Regions from separate parts of the Absiella sp. AM29-15 genome, predicted to be linked through region 2. Evidence: a T-box and tRNA genes for the amino acid it is inferred to sense, from the RefSeq annotation. Region 2 holds a T-box; the other holds one or more tRNA genes.
The links. A T-box is a leader RNA that pairs with one kind of tRNA and senses whether it is charged. The one in region 2 lies ahead of tyrS (tyrosine--tRNA ligase), so its partner is inferred to be a tRNA-Tyr.

Region 1: it has a tRNA-Tyr gene. The T-box ahead of tyrS (tyrosine--tRNA ligase) is inferred to sense a tRNA for this amino acid. The anticodon was not compared.

What each region holds. Positions count from the first base shown of each region.
Region 1 is NZ_QVFL01000003.1:222,656-226,877, forward strand. Features, by position in the region: gene DW761_RS04820 (deoxyguanosinetriphosphate triphosphohydrolase) at 1-1,271, shown strand, start outside; gene DW761_RS04825 (cyclic-di-AMP receptor) at 1,418-1,714, shown strand; tRNA gene DW761_RS04830 (tRNA-Val) at 1,877-1,952, shown strand; tRNA gene DW761_RS04835 (tRNA-Thr) at 1,960-2,035, shown strand; tRNA gene DW761_RS04840 (tRNA-Tyr) at 2,053-2,136, shown strand; tRNA gene DW761_RS04845 (tRNA-Gln) at 2,144-2,219, shown strand; tRNA gene DW761_RS04850 (tRNA-Lys) at 2,237-2,312, shown strand; tRNA gene DW761_RS04855 (tRNA-Gly) at 2,319-2,392, shown strand; gene DW761_RS04860 (RNA-guided endonuclease InsQ/TnpB family protein) at 2,701-3,714, shown strand; gene deoD (purine-nucleoside phosphorylase) at 3,974-4,222, shown strand, end outside.
Region 2 is NZ_QVFL01000016.1:92,930-97,151, forward strand. Features, by position in the region: gene DW761_RS15595 (histidine kinase) at 1-219, shown strand, start outside; gene DW761_RS15600 (hypothetical protein) at 219-749, shown strand; gene DW761_RS15605 (LacI family DNA-binding transcriptional regulator) at 770-1,765, shown strand; T-box leader at 1,801-1,996, shown strand; gene tyrS (tyrosine--tRNA ligase) at 2,042-3,271, shown strand; gene DW761_RS15615 (hypothetical protein) at 3,348-4,112, shown strand; gene DW761_RS15620 (dipicolinate synthase subunit B) at 4,109-4,222, shown strand, end outside.

The DNA of each region.
Region 1 (4,222 bases), on a different contig from region 2:
AAACACAAGTATTTCCCCTTGACCAAAGCGATTTTGTAAGAACCAGACTGACACATTCACTAGAAGTGTCATCTTTGGCGAAATTGATGGGAAAGCAGGTTTGTCAGAAAATTTCAGAAATGAATCTTGAAAGTGAAGAAGAATTACCAGACGTACAAAAAGCTATGGAGATTTTGAATTGTGCAGGATTATTACATGATATCGGAAATCCGCCATTTGGACATTTTGGGGAAACTGCAATACGAAACTGGTTTAAAAAAAATCTGAATATCAAACAATTTCATGGCAAGCCATTAACAGAGGTTTTGGATGAACAACAGATATTAGATTTATATAATTTTGAAGGCAATGCGCAAGCATTACGAATAATCACAAAGCTACACAGACTGATAGGACCAAATGGGTTACACTTGACATCTTCGGTAATGGATACAATCATTAAATATCCAGTGAATTCTATTGAAAAAACGCAGGCAGAAAATAATGCAAACAGAACGCTGCTACAAAAGAAAATTGGATACTTCCAAAGTGAAGAAAATCTGTTTAAAAAAATCAAAGAAAATACAGGAACAGGAATAAGCAGAAATCCATTATGTTTTATATTAGAAGCAGCAGATGATTTAGCTTATACATTTGCAGATTTAGAAGATGGATATAATAAAGGAATGTATTCATATGATGATTTATTACAGGTTATACAATCAGCTGAGGATTCATATGGTGCAGAATTATTGATGAAACTTCTAAAAGATGCGAAAGAATTAGAAGATAGTGATGATGATCCATATAAAGCTGCGGTATTTGGATGGCTGACAAAAAAACAATTATTTTGTGTATCTCAGATTACTATGGCATTTATTGAACATTATGAAGAAATCATGACAGGACAATTTACACAAGAATTAATCACAACAGGAAGTCAGGGCGCACTGATTAATAATCTGAAAAAATTCGCATTTGAGCGAATATATAATCATTCTTCCATTCTTCGTATAGAATTGATGGGGAATGAAGTGATTACTTTTTTATTAGATCGTTTTGTGGATGCTTTAATTTCATATGATAGTACTGAAGATATTAGTGAGATACAAATGAAATATATCCAGCTAATGTCTAAAAATTATTTGGATAACTACCATGAAGAATGCAAAAGTGGATTAAGTGATAATCAAAAATTATATCGCAGACTTTTATTGGCTACAGATTTTGTGTGTGGAATGACAGACAGCTATGCAAAACAGTTATATAGAGAATTAAATGGAATGGGATGAATGTGATGATTCATCTCTTTTTATGATAAAGCAAATTAAAAAAATTATATCGTTATAAGAGATTCAGATAATAGATGAATTTATATTAGGATGATATGTATTTTATAAGAAATTATGTTATGATAATACATGAGGTGTATTTAAGGATGAAATTATTGTTGATTGTAGCAAATGATGAATTTATTGATGAAATAACATCTGCGCTGATTCAGGGTGGCTTTACTGCAACAGAAGTTGCAAGCACAGGCGAATTTGTTAGATATGGTGAAACTATTTTATTGCTTGGAGTTGAAGAAAATCAAGTTGAACAAGTGATTGATAAATTGCGTAATGCAAGCCGCCATCATAATAAAGATAAAAATTTACCGTTTTTTGGCAAGGTTTTAATCTATCAAATTGCGTTAGATGAATATGCAAAGATTATTGGAATGGGTGCCAGTTAGTTTTGTAAATCGTCTAAAGGCCTTTTATTAAGGGAGATTTAAGGCTTAAGAAAAAAATAAATAAAAAATTTAAAAAAAAGAAAAAAAGTTGTTGACAGATATAAATGTAGATGGTATTATATTAGGGCACTGAGGCAAGGAAGTGCTAAGAAATAAAGAGTTGGAGGTTTAGCTCAGTTGGGAGAGCGTCTGCCTTACAAGCAGAGGGTCAGCGGTTCAAGTCCGTTAACCTCCACCATGAATTTGCCGACTTAGCTCAATTGGTAGAGCAACTGACTTGTAATCAGTAGGTTGGGGGTTCAATTCCTCTAGTCGGCACCATCTTAATAAAAAATGCTGGGGAGGTAGCGAAGAGGCTAAACGCGGCTGACTGTAACTCAGTTCCTTATGGTTCGGCGGTTCGAATCCGTCCCTCCCCACCATACTTCTTGGGGTATAGCCAAGCGGTAAGGCACCAGACTTTGACTCTGGCATTCCACTGGTTCGAGTCCAGTTACCCCAGCCAATCAATAAACAATAAATGACCCGTTAGCTCAGTTGGTAGAGCATCTGACTTTTAATCAGAGGGTCGGGCGTTCGAATCGCCCACGGGTCACCATTTATTGCGGATGTAGTTCAATGGTAGAACTTCAGCCTTCCAAGCTGACTACGTGAGTTCGATTCTCATCATCCGCTCCATCTATGAAATGTACACCAATCGCAAGATTGGTGTTTTTTTGGCTGAAGTCTGCTATTGGACGGTTCCTGTGGGGGATTTGGTTATATAGATTGATTGGCTGGGGACGAACCTGGAATGCGATCGCTTGGCCTACGAACATTTAAGGTGCATTTTTATTAATATGACATGGTGGGGACAATGTTTTCCGCTGACCATTACGATAATTGCACTTTTTTAACTAGTCATAGGTTTTTTTTGCTATTTTAAAAATTTTTTAGGATTTTCACACCTTTTTTACGTATATATATAATGTAGGGAGTGTGATAATATGTATCTAATGATAAAACTCTCATTAATTGTTAACAATGAGATAGAAAAAGACCTTTTAGATTATGAGAAAAATTTTAAATCAGAAGTAGGAAGAATTCACGACATCTTTTTGAAAGAGCATAAGACATACGAATATCGATATAAGGATATTAGCAATCGGATATCTTACAACTCTAAGCATCTGGTTTTGGCAGAAGCAAAAAATTGGTTTAATGAGAAAGAAGAAGCACCATTTCGATTTTGCTATTCTAGTTATTGGAGTAATTCTTCATATTGGATTAAAGAAAATTTGATTTTAGAGTTAGGGCTGTCGGATAGGAAACGTAAGTTATATGTTCCTTTTTATCAAAATGAGCAACAATTAAAACGATTGAAGATGGGAAAACCAATGAATCTCCAAATTGTACATAGCCATCAGAAATGGTACGCTGTCATTTATTTGCAATTACAAGAAAGACGAATATATTCGAAAAAACAGATGGGAATTGATATCGGAATCAAGGTACCTGCTGTTGTTGCAACGAGTGAGGGCAAAGTTCGCTTTTTTGGTAATGGTCGTGAAATACGTTATCGTCAAAGACAATTACGTGGTCACATCAAAAAGCTGCAAAAAATGAAACAATATAAGAAATTAATCGCTTTTAAGCATAAATTAAGCCATGTATTAACAAATTACGATCATCAAATATCAAGACAAATTGTAGATTTTGCTGTTAAAGAAAATATTGGTGTTATAAAAATGGAAAAATTAACAAGGATCAATCGAAGATTTAATGTTCGTAAATGTGAAAATATATATTTATGGTCATATCGACGTTTACAGGAATTTATTGAATATAAAGCTGAGCTGGAAGGAATAGAAGTACGTTATATAAATCCATATATGACTTCACAAAAATGTCCGAAATGTGGTAAAATCAACCATGCAGATGATCGTGATTATCATTGCTCCTGTGGTTATCATGCCCATCGTGATGTTGTAGGAGCACTTAATATTCTACAAACACTATAATCACAGAAATGTGATTAGCCCATAATATCCTTGTATACAGTTATGGGACGGGAGAAGGCACTCCACATGCGAAATGCACGAAACCTGCCATAGAGTTCGAACCTTAAAAGAGCGTGTTGAAATTTTGGTTTCAGCATGCTTTTATTTTGAGTATTTACAAGTATTTGACGCTAAATTTACAGTATTTGGTGCTGGATTATAATGCAAATTTATATTTCTAATGATATAATGAATGAGTAGTTTATAAGGAGGAATTTTTATGTCAACACCACATAATGCAGCACAACCTGGAGATATTGCCAAAACAGTTTTAATGCCTGGAGATCCTTTGCGTGCGAAATATATCGCAGAAACTTATTTAGAAAATCCAGTCAAGTTTAATACGGTCAGAAATATGTTTGGCTATACAGGAACATATAAAGGACATAAGGTATCTGTAATGGGCTCTGGTATGGGAATGCCTAGTATTGGTATCTATTCTTATGAGTTATATAAATTTTATGATGTT
Region 2 (4,222 bases):
GCAAATAAGGAACTGGAAACCCTCGAAAAACCATTAAACACGTTAAATGAGCTAAGCGATACCATCGATACTGTACATGAAGCCAGCAAAACAGCTGTGCGCAGTGCATTGGTGGCGATTATCGAAAATCTTGGCGCCATTAAAGAGTGGGCTTTGCAAAAAAGTAAAAAAGAAGATACAACAACCGCTGTCAGAAGCGATATGGAAGGAGAAGAATGATGGAAAACGACTGCGAAAAAGAAGTAGATTCTATGGAAAAAGAAGCAAAATATACCATTATTCAAATGGAAGATGATGTAGATGGTGATCAAAGCTTTCTGGATGATACCAAAAAGGAAGTGAGTCGTTTATATCAGGACTTTCGTGATTGGCTTTCTGAGAATGTTGATAGTGAAGAGATTAGTGCAAGGTTGAAAAAATTAAAAGAAGACACTGCGGATGTGCTTGAAAAAGGCAAGACAAAAACAGAAGCGTTTGTGAAACGTGAGGATGTACAAAATGCCAAAGAAAAAGTCGTATCTGCTGGTGAGAAAGTAATGGATGGTGTTAGTGATGGGCTTCATACGATCATGGAGAATGAGCATGTATCGAAAGCAATGGACTCTATCAGTGATACAATTACAAGTGTAAAAAATGACGAACGTGTAAAACGAAATGTCAACAAGTTGAAAAAAGGCACATTAAAAGCGGCAACACATGCATTTAATGGCTTAAAAAAGGTGCTGGACACCGATGATAGTGACGAATAAGGTCAGAAGGGATAACTGTTATGAAAAGAATTACAATTTATGATGTCGCAAAAGAAGCAGATGTATCATTGGCAACGGTATCTCGTGTTATTAACGGAAGTGAAGTGGTACGTGAGGATACACGAGTAAAGGTACAGGAGGCAATTGAAAAATTAGGTTATAAGCCAAATGCAATTGCACAGGGTCTGGCATTACAGAAGACTACAACCATTGCATTGATCGTTCCAGAAGCCAGCTATTTTTATACTGGACAAATCATCAATGGTTTAATTGATGTAGCAAAAATTTATAAATATAACATTATGCTGCACACAACAACAGAAGGTATTAGTGAAATGAATGATATCATTGAAAATATCATCAAATCACGTGTGGATGGCGTTGTGATCTTCAATGATAAACTGAATAAAGATGAATTGAAACAGCTGACAAACTATCAGATTCCAATCGTTGTTATTGGTAATAAGATGTCTGATGATACAGTAGGTTCTGTTTATGTTGATTATGCAAAACTGGTATATGATTATGCAATGAAATGCATCAAAGCAGGAAAGACAGATCTTGCACTTGTAGAAGACCGTAAGAATCCAGCAATGATCAAACAGTTAAAAGATGGTTTGGAAAGAGCGTTTGCTGATTCTGGCATGAAGTTTGAAAAATATATTGCAATTCCAAAAGAATACCGCTCTTCTTATTTATTCCTGAAAGAATATATGAGTGGAAATATTCACCATGATGTTATCATCACATATCGTGATTCACAGGCAATGGCTGTATTAAATACAGCAAAAGAAGCTGGTTTGAGTATTCCTGATGATATGGAATTAGTTTGTATCTTAGATAGTAAATATAATGCAATGGCACGTCCTCAGATTTCAGGATTCAAGATTCCTGATTATGACTTAGGTGCTGTCGCCATGCGTTTATTGACAAAGATGCTGACAGAAGAAAACGAAGTTATGGATAAAGAAATTGAATTAAGCTATATCTTTACACCTCGTAAATCTACAAAATAAGATTGACAAACGAAATAAAATACATATACTTAAATACAAAGGCTATGAAAAGAAAAGAGCACAGTGAAATGTTATAGAGAGTGCATGGCTGGTGAGAATGCATACAGGAAACTGTGAAATACACCTTGGAGCTGCTTTATGCAAAGTAAAGCCGTATTCTCACGTTAAGAGATGAAAGTGCGCTTGTAAAAGCGAACTAAGGTGGTACCACGTAGTTATTGCGTCCTTGGATCAAGGACGTTTTTTTATGGAAGAAAGGAAATTATGAACATGGAAATGAAATTATTTGATGAATTGAAATGGAGAGGACTGATCAATGATGTGACAAGTCCTGATTTGGAAGAAAAATTAAACGCCGGAGGAATGACATTCTATATAGGTACAGACCCTACAGGGGATTCTTTACACATTGGACATTACTCATCTTTATTATGCGCTAAACGTTTGGCAGCTCATGGACATCACCCATTGATGCTGGTAGGTGGCGCTACAGGATTTATTGGTGATCCAAAGGCAACTGGGGAACGTAATATGTTAACGAAAGAAGTATTACAACACAACTATGATTGTCTAAGTGCACAGATCAAAGAACTGTTTGGCTTTGAAATGGTAAATAACCTAGATTGGACAAAAGATTTAAGTGTAATTGACTTTTTGCGTGATATTGGAAAATACTTCAATATCAATTACATGATCAATAAAGAAACAGTAAAGAGAAGACTGGAAAGTGGTATCAGCTATACTGAATTCTCTTATATGATTCTTCAAGCAATGGATTTCTTACACTTGTATGAAGCAAAAGGATGTACTTTACAGTTAGGTGGACAGGATCAGTGGGGAAACATTACCAGCGGTTTGGAATTGATTCGTAAAAAACATGGTGCAGATGTAGAATGCTATGGTATGACAATGCCTTTGATCACAAAAGCAGATGGTACAAAATTTGGAAAGAGTGAAACAGGTACTGTATGGCTGGATAAATCAAAAACAAGTTCTTATGAAATGTATCAGTTTCTGGTAAATTCTGAAGATGCCAAAGTAATCGATTACTTAAAGAAACTGACATTCTTAGGCAAAGAGGAAATTGATGCATTAGAAGACAGTTTAAATAAAGAACCACATAAACGTGAAGCACAAAAAGCACTTGCTAGAGAAGTTGTCACATACTTACATGGAGAAGATGAATATCAGAAAGCATTAAAAATCACGAATGCATTATTCAGAGGCAATATCAAAGATTTAGAAGCAAATGAAATCAAAGATGCGTTACATGGTATGGAAGCAAAATCCATAGATGACAACATGCCTTTGCCAGACGCACTTGTTGCGGCAGGTATTGCCAGCAGTAAACGTGAAGCAAGAGAATGGATCAATCAGGGATCTATCCAGATCAATGGTGAAAAGATTCAGGATGTTGCATTTGTGGTAAGCAGTGCAAATGCGATCAGTGAAAATCATACCTTGATCAAAAAAGGAAAACGTAATTATTTTGTAATTGAACAGTAGGAATCGAAAGATTCCTGCTTTTTAATTAGGGACCATTTTCTATTTTTTACATATGATATAACGAGGAGAGATAGTTATGATAACTGCTGTTGTTTGCAGTGACGATAGAATGCGTTACGTATGTAAAAGTCTGCATATGGAAATGGAAATCATCGCAATTGATGAGGATAGTGACTTTTTAACATTGCCCCGTCTGGATGCGATTATTTTACCAGTAAAAGGAATTGATGATGAAGGATATATGAAGTTGTATGATTCTTTGGTTCATGTACCTTCCATGTTTTGGCAGATTCAAAAAGATATGATTATATTTTCAGGAATGGAAACTTCTTATATCTCAGCACTGCCTATGAAAAAATACTATTATATGAAGGATACGACTGTGATTGATGAAAACGCCATATTGACGGCAGAAGGTATCCTGCATCTTTTGATTACATCGCTTGCGAAAAGTTTATATGATATCCAGATTGATATCATCGGTTATGGACATTGCGGGAAAGCGATTTATCGTATGTTAAAAAGTCTGGATGTAAAGGTGCGTGTGATTCGCAGGGATTGTATAGAAGATGATACATTTATGACCACAAAGCATTGGAAACAATGTGGAGATGTCATTATCAACACATCCATTGAGAAACTTATGGATGCAGACTTGATGCGTTCATGGAAAAATGCACCTTTGATCATTGATATCGCTACACCAGATGTTGTGGATAAGCAATGTGCAAAGGAACTAGGTATTCCATATCAAAAAGAAGGAAATCTGCCAGGAAGATTCTGTGCAGAAAGTGCTGGGAAAATCATTGCCGATTATGTCAGGGGGAAATTGATAAAATGAAAAATCAGCATATTTTATTTGGAATTTGCGGCTCATTCTGTAATCATGCCGCAGTTTTAAAAGAATTCGAAAAATTATGCGAAGAAAACGATGTACAGGCAGTTGTCAGT